Regions from separate parts of the Kitasatospora sp. NPDC004669 genome, predicted to be linked through region 1. Evidence: riboswitches for the same ligand, from Rfam matches in the RefSeq annotation. Region 1 holds a riboswitch; each other region holds the start of a gene.
What was found. A riboswitch is a leader RNA that binds a small molecule or an ion and turns the genes downstream of it on or off. The one in region 1 is predicted to bind S-adenosylmethionine.

Region 1 (3,988 bases):
CTCGGCGGACAGCGCGGCCGAGAAGTGCGAGCTGTTCCAGCCCTGGACGACGAAGGACAGCACGCCCACCCGGGCGGCGCTCTGAATGTCACCGGTCGCGCCGAACAGGCTGAGCACCCTGACCTGCGGGATCTCCGCCAGCCCCGCCGTCAGCCGCTCGACCAGCTGCCGCTCCCGGGCCTCCAGCGCGTCGAAGCCGGCCTCGGTCAGCGCCCGACAGGCCGAGGCGATCGCGTAGGCGCCGATGACGTTCGGCGAGCCGGCCTCGTGCCGGGCCGGGCCGGTGTGCCACTGGACGGCCACCGAGCCGTCCACCTCCCGCGCCACCGTCCGGGTCGCCCCGCCGCCGGCCAGGTACGGGTCGGCCGCGTCCAGCCAGTCCGTCCGCCCGGCCAGCACCCCGGCGCCGAACGGCGCGTACAGCTTGTGACCTGAGAAGGCGATCCAGTCGACGTCCAGCTCGCGCACCGAGACCCGGTGGTGCGGGGCCAGCTGGGCGGCGTCCAGCACCACCCGGGCGCCGTGCCGGTGCGCGGTCGCGGTCAGTTCGGCGACCGGCCACAGCTCACCGGTCACATTGGAGGCCCCGGTGACGCACAGCAGCTTCGGCCCTGCGGGCGCCCCGGCGAGTGCGGCGTCCAGCACGGCCACCGCCTCGGCCCGCGAGCGCGGCGCCCGCAGGTAGTCGACCTCCAGCCCGGCGTGCGCCCAGGGCAGCAGCGCGGCGTGGTGCTCGGTCTCGAAGGCGAACACCCGGGTGCCGGCCGGAACGGCGGAGGCCAGCAGGTTGAGCGAGTCGGTGGTGGCGCGGGTGAAGACCACCTGGTCGCCCTCGCGCAGGTCGAGGAACTCGGCGACGGTGCGGCGGCTCTGCTCGAACAGGTCGGTGGACAGCTGGGAGAGGTACCCGGCACCCCGGTGCACGCTGCCGTAGTAGGGCGCGTAGGCGGCGACGTCGTCCCACACCCGCTGGAGCGCCGGCGAGCTGGCCGCGTAGTCGAGCGCCGCGTAGCCGACCTTCTCCCCGCTGGCCAGCGGGACCTGGACGTCGTGGCCGAGGACGGCGAGCGGGGCGCATGGGAGGGACCGCGCGGAGCGCGCCGAAAGAAGGGTGGTGGCGGGCGACGGGTGGGAGACGGACATGAGGATGCACTCCTTCGGGGGTAGGGACCCCGGGAGTGCCAGTCGTCGGGCGTCCGCGCTTGTCGCACGGACGGCTTGCCGAGCGACCCGGTCCTCACCCAGGGCACCCCGCCACGGACGGAGGGTTGCCGGACAGCAAGCTGGGGCTTGACGCTGTCACTCATGACCTGGCCAGGACTCTAGGTCGGGTCCGTCGAGCGGTCAAACAGGAATCCACCATCCGGACAGTGCTCTCGCCCGCTCTCCTCCGGGGCGCGCGAAGGGCCCGCGCCGACGAACCGGCACGGGCCCTCAACTGCCGCCTCAGCTACGGCTGGTGACGTCCGCCCAGCGCCGCAGCAGATCCTGCGCCGCGCCCGAGTCGATCGCCTCCGCCGCCCGCGCCATGCCCGTCGCGAGCTGCTCGGTCAGCGGCGCGTCGCCCAGGTCGAGCGCCACCAGCGCCGCCGCGGTGTTCAGCAGCACGGCGTCCCGCACCGGCCCGCGTTCCCCGGCCAGCAGCCGGCGCGCGACCTCGGCGTTGTACGCGGCGTCCGCCCCGCGCAGCGCCTCGATGCCGACCAGCTCGATGCCGACGTCCCGCGGGTCGAAGGTGGTCTCGGTGACCACCCCGTCGCGCACCAGCCACACCCGCGAGGTGGTGGTGATGGTCAGCTCGTCCAGCCCGTCGTCGCCGCGGAACACCAGTGCGGTCGCCCCCCGCCGGGCGAGCACCCCGGCGATCAGGCCGGCGAGCCGGGTGTCGAAGCAGCCGATCGCGTGCGAGGTGACCTTGGCCGGGTTGGTCAGCGGGCCGAGGATGTTGAAGGCGGTGGGCACCCCGAGGTCGCGCCGCGCGGTGGCGGCGTGCCGCATCGAGGGGTGGAACTTCGCCGCGAAGCAGAAGGTGAGCCCGACCTCCTCGGCCACTTCGGCCACCCGGCGGGCCGACAGGTCGAGCGCCACCCCGAGCTTCTCCAGCACGTCCGAGGAGCCGCTGGTGGAGGAGGCCGACCGGTTGCCGTGCTTGACCACCTTGGCCCCGGTGGCCGCCGCGACGATCGCCGACATGGTGGAGATGTTGACGGTCTTCGCCCGGTCGCCGCCGGTGCCGACGATGTCCACCGCCGGGCCGGGGATGTCCAGCGGCTCGGCGTGCTCGTACATCGCGTCGACCAGCCCGGAGATCTCCTCGACCGACTCGCCCTTGGCCCGTAGCGCCACCATGAACCCGGCCACCTGGACGGGGGACGCCTCGCCGCTCATGATCCGGTCCATCGCCCACGCGGTGGACGAGCGGTCGAGGTCCTCCCCCTTCAACAGCGCCGCCAGGAGGTCCGGCCAGGTGCGGACCACCTGCGCGGGGTCGGTACCACCGTTCGCAGGGTTCACGTTCACCATGGCTGACTCCAGCTATTGTCGGCTCCCCTACACCGGGGACGTCCGTACGGATGGAGCCAGCCTATCCAGCGGTGGGGTTCCTACGGCGGTGTCTTCTCTAGTGGTGAGACAACACCGCTCAACGCGTGGCCGGGGTCCGCTTGGCCAGTCGGGCCCGCAGCAGGGTGGCCACCGCCCCGGCCAGCGCGACCGGGTCCACCGGGCGGGAGATCGCGGCGTCGGCCCGGCTCCAGGCGGCGAGCCAGGAGTCCTGCGGCCGGCCGATCAACACCAGCACCGGCGGGCAGCCGTAGATCTCGTCCTTGAGCTGGCGCCCGAGGCCGAGCCCGCCGGCCGGCACCGCCTCGCCGTCCAGGACACAGAGGTCGATGCCGCCCTTCTCCAGCGCCTTGAGCACCGCGGGGGTGGTCGCGCACTCCAGGTAGGACAGCTCCGGAAGATCCTCGGCGGGCCGACGGCCGAGCGCCGTCAGCAGCTGCTCGCGGGTGTTGCGGTCGTCGCTGTAGACGAGGACGGTGAGCGTCTCGTCGGTCGTGTACGCCATGGGTCCTGCTCCCTCAAGTGTGATCCGGACCACGTTCACCTGATCCGGATGCTACTCCCGTTTCCCCCGCTCCCGAGCCCCCATCGCGCACGTTCACCCTCAAGTCGCCGCGCCCACGGCTCACCCGCCCGGAGGACGGCCCGTCACCCTGACCCGCCCAGACCACCCGGACGGCCGACCGGGCACCCTGCCCCCTACAACCGGACGCTGCGCCGACCGTGCAACGACGCGCCGGGCAACGGGGTCGCGGGCCGCTCCGAGGAACCGTCAGAAAAGGGACACGCCGCTGCCCAATCGCCGTCCGGACACCCCGTCGGCCGCCAAGCGGGCATACCGCACGCACCGGACACTCCGAGGGACACCCCCCGGCGTGAAGACGGAATAAGGGACCGACATAATGTCCGTCGTGGCGACAGCAACAGCAGTAGAAACCGGGCACGCGCACGGGTCGGTCAACCGACCGAACATGGTCAGCGTCGGAACGATCGTCTGGCTCAGTTCCGAGTTGATGTTCTTCGCGGCCCTCTTCGCGATGTACTTCACGCTCCGCTCCGTCAAGGGAGCCGAGTTCTGGACCGAGAAGGCGCACGCCCTGAACGTGGGCTTCTCCTCGGTCAACACGACCATCCTGGTGCTCTCCTCGCTGACCTGCCAGCTCGGCGTGTTCGCCGCCGAGCGCGGGGACGTGAAGAAGCTCCGCATGTGGTTCATCATCACGTTCATGATGGGCGCGATCTTCATCGGCGGCCAGGTCTACGAGTACACCGAGCTGGTCAAGAAGGACGGCCTCTCGCTGTCCTCCGACCCGTACGGCACGGTGTTCTACCTGACCACCGGCTTCCACGGGCTGCACGTGACGGGTGGTCTGATCGCCTTCCTGCTGGTCCTGGGACGGACGTACGCAGCCAAGCGCTTCACGCA
Region 2 (3,988 bases), on a different contig from region 1:
CTCGGACCAAGGGGTGCCCGCGACGGACGGCCCTGGTGTGCGGGGGTCCATTCCCCTACCGCTCCCGGGGGCCTCACCGACCCGGTCCGCTGTCACTCTCACGCTGTGAGTGCTAACGCCAATGATTAGCACTCCGGGTGGTCGAGTGCAAGCCCAATCGGCAACCCGCGAGCCGCCGTCGAGCCCGCGCGGGAAGGCGAACAGGGGCGCGAACGGGGGCGTGGACGGGGACGCGAACGGGCCCGCACGACGCGTGTCGTACGGGCCCGCCGAGAAGCAAGAGGTCCACCAGCAGTGGGCCGTGCCGAGCTCCTGGAGCCGGAAGGGGTCAGACCGCCGCGCGAACCATGTCCGCCTGCGGGCCCTTCTGTCCCTGGGAGATCTCGAACTCGACCCGCTGGCCCTCCTCGAGGGTGCGGTAGCCGTCCATCTGGATCGCGCTGTAGTGGACGAAGACGTCCGCACCACCGTCGACCGCGATGAAGCCGTAGCCCTTCTCCGCGTTGAACCACTTGACGGTGCCCTGAGCCATTCCGAACTCCCCTAGTGCTGTGCTGGCCCTTCACGTGCCCGCAGGTCGCGGGCCCGGGTCTGGTTGGAGGCCGGCCCGGGGACCCCCCCTGAGCGCAGCCGTGCACGCCGCAATCCTCCGCCCGGAACACCGAACGGCTCCCGGTGAGCGGGTGATTACGCCGACCGCCGCTGAATGTATCCGGATCGACGCCCTCTGCAACAGGGTCAGCCGCCGGGAATTCCATAGGCCCGTCAAGAGACAAGGCCGAGCAAAACGGGAGAAACTCGGCAATTCGTGCCGGACATAGCGGACGAATTACCCAAATCCCTGCAGGAATTCTGACATCCGCCTGACATGTTTCACGGCCCTGGACCCGACCCGGCCTCAGCGTCCGGACGACCTCAGGCGGAAGCACCGCGCGAGCCGAGAGGGAAGCCCCGTTCCCAGCAGAGCCACACTCTACTCCGACTTGACCCGGAAATATTCCCGCCGAAATGCCGGCGGCCGCCCGCGCATACGGAGAGTCGAATTCCGTACGTGCGAGCGGCCGGGAAACGGGTTCGCGACGGCTCAGCAGCCGCCGGCCACCGCCGGGATGATCGAGACGCTGGCGCCGCCCTTGATCTCGGTCGCCAGGCCCTCGGCGAAACGCACGTCGTCGTCGTTCACGTACACGTTGACGAAACGGCGCAGCTTGCCGGTGTCGTCCAGAATGCGGGCGGAGATACCCGCGTGGTTCTTCTCCAGGTCGGCGATGACCTCGGCCAGGGTGGCCCCCTCGGCGGACACCTCGGCGGCGCCGCCGGTGTAGGTGCGCAGGATGGTGGGGATGCGGACGTTGGCGCTCATGGCTCTCCTAGCGGGGGGTAGGGGTGGTTCAGGCGGACGCGAGGCCGGCGGAGCGGAACGACTCCAGCGTCGGGCGGATGACAGCGGTCATCCCGGCGTCGGAGACGGCGTCCAGCGTCTTCAGGCCGTCGCCGGTGTTGATCGCGACGGTCTCCTTGGCCGGGTCCAGCCGACCGGTCTCGACCAGCTTTTTCAGCACGCCGACGGTCACCCCGCCCGCGGTCTCGGCGAAGATCCCTTCGGTCCGGGCCAGCAGCCGGATCGCCGCCACGACCTCCGCGTCCGTGACGTCCTCGACCGCACCGCCGGTCCGACGGGCGATGTCCAGCACGTACGGGCCGTCCGCCGGGTTGCCGATCGCCAGCGACTTGGCGATGGTGTCCGGCTTGACCGGCTTGATCACGTCCCGGCCCGCCTTGAACGCGGCCGACACCGGCGAGCAGCCCTCGGCCTGGGCCCCGAAGATCCGGTACGGCCGGTCCTCCACCAGGCCGAGCCCGATCAGCTCCTGCAGCCCCTTGTCGATCTTCGTCAGCTGCGAACCCGAGGCGATCGGGATGACGATCTGCTCCGGCAGCCGCCAGCCCAGCTGCTCGCAGATCTCGTACGCCAGCGTCTTGGAGCCCTCGCCGTAGTACGGACGCAGGTTGACGTTCACGAAGCCCCAGCCCTCGCCGGCCGAGTCCCCGATCAGCTCCGAGCAGAAGCGGTTCACGTCGTCGTAGTTGCCCTCGATGCCGACCAGCTCGCCGCCGTACACCCCGGCCATCACGACCTTGCCCTGCTCCAGGTCGTGCGGGATGAAGACGCAGGACCGGAACCCGGCCCGGGCCGCCGCCGCCCCCACCGCGCCGGCCAGGTTGCCGGTCGAGGAGCAGGACAGCGTGGTGTACCCGAACGCCCGCGCCGCCTCGATCGCGCAGGCCACCACGCGGTCCTTGAACGAGTGCGTCGGGTTGCCGGAGTCGTCCTTCACGTGCAGCGGAGCGGTGAACCCGAGCTCCCGGCCCAGGTTGTCCGCCTTCACCAGCGGGGTCCACCCCGGGTTCAGGTTCGGCTTGGACGCCACATCGGCCGGCACCGGCAGCAGCGGCGCGTAGCGCCAGATGGACGCCGGACCGGCCTCGATCCGCTTGCGCAGCTCCTCCGCGCGCTCGCCCCCGAACTCGTACGCGATCTCCAGCGGCCCGAAGCACTCCAGGCAGGCGAAGCTGGGACCGAGCGGGAAGCGGGTGCCGCACTCCCGACAGGACAGCGCGGCGGCGGGGCCGAGGTCGACCGAAACGGGTGCGGCAGTGTCGATAGCCATGATGGCGGAGGCCTCTCTCCTCATCTTCCCCGGGACGCGGTCGCGCCACAGGCCGGAATTGGCACCTGTCCCGCCGGGGCCTGTACGACAGCCGAGCGAGAAGGTTGCCGGGACGTCAACGGGCCGTTCCCTCAGTCCCTCTGGATGAGCTTGTGAAGTTGTGGTTCAGCGGCGACCCCGGCGTGCGAAGGTCCGACCGCTGTACGAAGACTGTATCCGAAGGCGTCATCCCTGAAAGGGCCCGTCCGCCACGCGAGATGGCCCGTTCCACCCGACCTCGCCGAGGAGACCCACCGTGCCCGCCGAACCGACCCCCGCACTCCTCCCACAGGCGGCGTCCTGGCTGCGCCGCCGTTCGTGGAGCGCGGCCGACCGGCCGGTTCACGCCCTGCTGGAGGCCAAACGGCACACCCGGCAGACCGTCAGCGTCGTCCTCCCGGCACTCGACGAGGAGGCCACCGTCGGCGACATCGTCCGCACCATCCGCCGCGAACTGATGGACCGCATCCCTCTGGTCGACGAACTGGTCGTACTCGACTCCGGCTCCACCGACGCCACCGCCGCCATCGCCGCCGAGGCCGGCGCCCGGGTGGAGCACCGCGACGCCATCCTGCCCCGGCTGCCCACCGCCCCCGGCAAGGGCGAGGTGCTCTGGCGCTCGCTGCTGGTCACCCACGGCGACATCGTCTGCTTCATCGACGCCGACCTGCGCGAGTTCGACCCCGCCTTCGTCTCCGGCATCATCGGCCCGCTGCTGACCGACGGGGACATCCACCTGGTCAAGGCCATGTACGACCGCCCCCTGGAGACCGAGAGCGGTGCGATCGTCCCGGCCGGCGGCGGCCGGGTCACCGAACTCGTCGCCCGCCCCCTGCTCAACCTCCACTGGCCGGAACTCGCCGGCTTCGTCCAGCCCCTCGGCGGCGAGTACGCGGCCCGCCGCTCACTGCTCGAACGACTGCCCTTCCCCACCGGCTACGGCGTCGAACTCGGCCTCCTGGTCGACGCGTTGGAGCTGGTCGGCCTGGACGGCCTGGCCCAGGTCGACGTCGGCGTCCGACACCACCGCCACCAGGACAGCCAGGCCCTCGGCCGGATGGCCGCCACCATCTACCGCACCGCCCTGGAACGGCTCGACCGCACCCACCGCCTCAAGGCCTCCGCCGACCTGGTCCACCCCCACCTCACCCAGTTCACCCGCGACCCGCAGACCCGCGCCTTCACCGCCCACACCCACCCCGTGACCGCCCTCGAACGCCCGCCGATGCACACCGTTCCCGAGTACGCGAAGCGCCGCACCGACGGGTGACGGACCC
Region 3 (3,988 bases), on a different contig from region 1:
GTCCGCGCCCGTGGACAAGCTGGCCCGGCGCTTCGGCACCGCGCTGACCGGCCTCGACACCCGCGCCGCGGTCGGGATCGGCGGATGCTACCGAGGCGTCGACGGCCTGCGCTGGAGCTGGTTCGAGGCCCAGGCGGCCCTCACCCGGGGCCCCGGGGTCCACGCCGGTGACCCGCTCAACCTTCCCCGGCTGCTGCTGTCCAGCCCCGATCTGCCGTTGAAACAGCTCGCCGCCGAGGTGCTGCGCCCGCTCACCCGGTTCGACGAGACCAACAACGCCGATCTCATCACGACCCTGCGCGCCTACCTGGCCGCGGACTGCTCGGTCCAGGCGGTCGCCGACCGGCTGTACGTCCACCGCAACACCGTCCGCTACCGGCTGGACCGGATCGAGCGCCTCACCGGCCGATCACTGCAGTCCATGCAGGACCGCTTCCAGCTCTGGCTCGCCCTCCTCGCCGCCTTCCCCGACCGGACATCGGCGATTCCCCAGCATGATTGACCGTTTCCGACGATCAGCCGGGAGCCGGCGGGGCGACGGGTCGGTCAGGGATGGCGCAGGGCTTCGGTGAGGCGGTCGGCCGCCTCGACGACGGCCTGGGAGACGCTCGCGCCGGGGTGGCGGGTGAGGCGTTCGATCGGGCCGGAGACGGAGACGGCGGCCACGACCCGGTTGGACGGGCCGCGGACGGGGGCGGAGACGGAGACCACGCCGGGCTCGCGCTCGCCGGCGGACTGGGCCCAGCCGCGGCGCCGTACGCCGCTGAGGGCGGTGGCGGTGAAGCGGGCGCCCAGGAGGCCGCGGTGGAGGCGCTCGGGTTCCTCCCAGGCGAGCAGGATCTGGGCGGCGGAGCCGGCCTTCATGGGGAGGGTGACGCCGACGGGGACGGTGTCACGAAGGCCGGAGAGCCGCTCGGCGGCGGCCACGCAGATGCGGACCTCGCCCTGGCGGCGGTAGAGCTGTGCGCTCTCGCCGGTGACGTCGCGCAGGTGGATGAGGACCGAGCCGGCTGCCGCCAGCAGCCGGTCCTCACCGGCCGCCGCCGAGAGCTCCCCGAGCCGGGGGCCGAGGACGAACCGGCCCTGGAGGTCCCTGCCGACCAGGCGGTGGTGTTCCAGTGCGACGGCGAGCCGGTGGGCGGTCGGCCGCGCCAGGCCGGTGGCGGCGACGAGTCCGGCCAGCGTGGCGGGACCTGCCTCCAGGGTGCCGAGGATCGAGGTGACCTTGTCGAGCACGCCGACGCCGCTCGTGTTCTCCATGGATGGGTACTCCAGTCTCAAACCCCGTGAGCGACGGGTGGGTTCCGCTCACGGAGGCTCCCCGCGGGGAGCGGGGGGTGGTCAGCGAGAACGGGCCGGAGAAGTCGGCCGATTGCCTGCGCCGGGCACGAGACGGGTACGCGAAAGGGCCGGGGCGGGAAGCGCCCGGGCGAAGGACAGCGCAGAGAGCACCGTGTCTCCTCATCTTTCCCGCGCCACGTTGGCGACAGGCCGGAGTTGGCACTGATCCCGGACGGCGCGGCGCGTACTTCGGACGCCGAGTCGACCGGGGAGTTGCCGGGGCTTCGTAGGGCCGGTCCCTCCACCCCTCTGGATGATTCGCGAGGAACGATACAAGACTCCCCGGCCGGCCCGCCAAACCTCCCCCATCGCGTGCGGACGCTCCGCATCATCCGGTCAGGGGGTTGGCCGCCGGTTGGCCGCCGCTAAAGGCGAGCGCTGAAGGTTCCACCCGATCCGGCCCATCCCCGACCGGCTCGTCGGCGTGGGGACCGCCGTCGTCAACCCAGGGTGCGGTCGAGGTTGTAGGCGGCGCTGATCAGCGCGAGGTGGGTGAACGCCTGTGGGAAGTTGCCCTGTTGCTCGCCGGTGTGGCTGATCTCCTCGGCGTACAGGCCGAGGTGGTTGGCGTAGGTGAGCATCTTCTCGAAGGCGAGCCGGGCCTCGTCCAGGCGGCCGGCCCGGGTGAGGGCCTCGACGTACCAGAAGGAGCAGATCGAGAAGGTGCCCTCCTCGCCGATCAGGCCGTCCGGGCTGGCCTGCGGGTCGTACCGGTAGACCAGTGAGTCGGAGACCAGGTCGGCGCTGAGCGCGTCCAGCGTGGAAAGCCACTTGGGGTCCGTGGGTGCGATGAACTTGGCCAGCGGCATCATCAGCACCGCGGCGTCCAGCACCTGGTCGTCCTCGTGCTGGACGAACGCCCTGCGCTCCGCGGACCAGCCCCGGTCCATGATCCGCCGATAGATGGCATCACGCGCGGCACCCCAGCGCACCAGGTCGGCCGGCAGGCCACGGCGCCGGGCGATCCGGACGGCCCGTTCGATCGCCACCCAGCACATCAGGCGGGAGTAGAGGAACCTCTTGCGACCGCCGCGGGTCTCCCACACGCCCTCGTCGGGCTGGTCCCAGTTGGCACAGACCCAGTCGACCACGGCGCACACGGCGTCCCACTGCTCGCTGGAGATCGGCTGACCCCACTTGTCGTACAGGTAGACGGAGTCCAGCAGGGCGCCGTAGATGTCGAGCTGGAGCTGGTCGACGGCCGCGTTGCCGACCCGCACCGGAGCGGACCCCCGGTAGCCCTCCAGGTGCGGAAGCTCGCGCTCGGGCAGTTCGCAGCGGCCGTCGATGCCGTACATGATCTGCAACGGGCCGGAGGGCCGGGTCTCGTCCCGGTCGATCCGGGCGGTCAGGAAGCCCATGAACGCCTCGGCCTCACCGGTGAAGCCCAGCCGCAGCAACGCGTACACGCAGAACGCGGCATCCCGAACCCACAGGTAGCGGTAGTCCCAGTTGCGTGCGCCACCGATCCGTTCCGGCAGGCTGGTGGTCGGCGCGGCCACCATCGCGCCGGTCGGGGCATAGGTGAGGAGTTTGAGCGTCAGCGCCGAGCGGTGCACCATCTCCCGCCACCGCCCTCGGTACCGGCTCTGCGCCAGCCACCCCCGCCAGAACGCCACCGTGGCCTTGAACTCCACCTCCGCCTCGCGGTGGGCGCAGCCCCTCGGCGGCACGGCGCCGTCGACCCGGTCGAGCGCGAATACCGCCGTCTCGCCCTGGCTGAGCTTGAACTCGGCGGTCACGTCCAGCTCGTCGCACTCGACCGCCACCGTGGAGGTGAGCGCGAGTGACAGCGCAGCGGACTCGAAGATCGCCAGGCAGTCCCCCTGCCGCCGCACCACATGCGACTGCGCCCCGTAACCGAACCGCGGCGCGACCCGCACCCGGAACGGCATCGAGCCCCGCACACACACCACCCGCCGGATCAGCCGGTGCCGCCCGGTCTCACCCGCCACATGACCGCCGACGATCGGCATGAAGTCCTGGATCTCACCGACGCCGTCCTCGGTGAGAAAGCGGGTGATCAGCACATTGGTGTCGGGGAAGTAGAACTGCCTGGTCCGGCACGGCACGGCCGCCGCCAACTCGAACGCCCCGCCCCGATCCGCGTCCAGAATCGCCCCGAACACACTCGGCGCGTCGAACGACGGACAGCAGTACCAGTCGATCGTCCCATCCGTGCCCACCAGCGCCACGGTCCGCAAGTCGCCGATCAGCCCGTGCTCGGCCACCGACAGATACCGCTCCGTCTCACCCGGCGCCCGGGGTCCCAATCCTTCACCCATCGCGGCACACCTCTCCTCACCCAGTCTGCCGCGAGCCCGGACCACGCGGCCACCGGGCCCGTCCGGTGGCACCTCCACCCAGCGGGATGGCCGGTACCGGTACGGCCGGGTTCGGTGACCGTGACGTGACCCCGGATGACCTCAAAGTGACCCCGCCGGCCGCCACGAGGACCAGAGCGGCAACCGCCGGGCCTCGCCGGTTCGGCCCACAGCAGCCCTTCGGGCGCGGAGCAACAAGGTGTACCCGATCGGACACGGGAGAACGACCGGCGCGAGTCGGTCGTGGGCGGAGAAGCCCGGCCGGAGCAGGGGCAACACCCCGTCAAGAAGACGGGAAGGACGCATCAAGGTCGTCAACACGG

Region 2: another riboswitch for S-adenosylmethionine. It lies ahead of thrC (threonine synthase); the one in region 1 lies ahead of ABZW30_RS24600 (aminotransferase class V-fold PLP-dependent enzyme).
Region 3: another riboswitch for S-adenosylmethionine. It lies ahead of ABZW30_RS15565 (IclR family transcriptional regulator); the one in region 1 lies ahead of ABZW30_RS24600 (aminotransferase class V-fold PLP-dependent enzyme).

What each region holds. Positions count from the first base shown of each region.
Region 1 covers NZ_JBEXKB010000031.1:31,540-35,527, reverse strand. The annotation lists gene ABZW30_RS24600 (aminotransferase class V-fold PLP-dependent enzyme) at 1-1,143, opposite strand, end outside; SAM riboswitch class IV at 1,194-1,311, opposite strand; gene trpD (anthranilate phosphoribosyltransferase) at 1,447-2,523, opposite strand; gene ABZW30_RS24590 (hypothetical protein) at 2,642-3,067, opposite strand; gene ABZW30_RS24585 (heme-copper oxidase subunit III) at 3,465-3,988, shown strand, end outside.
Region 2 covers NZ_JBEXKB010000013.1:103,663-107,650, forward strand. The annotation lists gene ABZW30_RS14040 (cold-shock protein) at 329-532, opposite strand; gene ABZW30_RS14045 (MoaD/ThiS family protein) at 1,085-1,363, opposite strand; gene thrC (threonine synthase) at 1,392-2,672, opposite strand; SAM riboswitch class I at 2,690-2,823, opposite strand; gene ABZW30_RS14055 (glucosyl-3-phosphoglycerate synthase) at 2,968-3,981, shown strand.
Region 3 covers NZ_JBEXKB010000015.1:94,331-98,318, forward strand. The annotation lists gene ABZW30_RS15560 (PucR family transcriptional regulator ligand-binding domain-containing protein) at 1-502, shown strand, start outside; gene ABZW30_RS15565 (IclR family transcriptional regulator) at 547-1,260, opposite strand; SAM riboswitch class I at 1,459-1,601, opposite strand; gene ABZW30_RS15570 (glycoside hydrolase family 15 protein) at 1,782-3,626, opposite strand.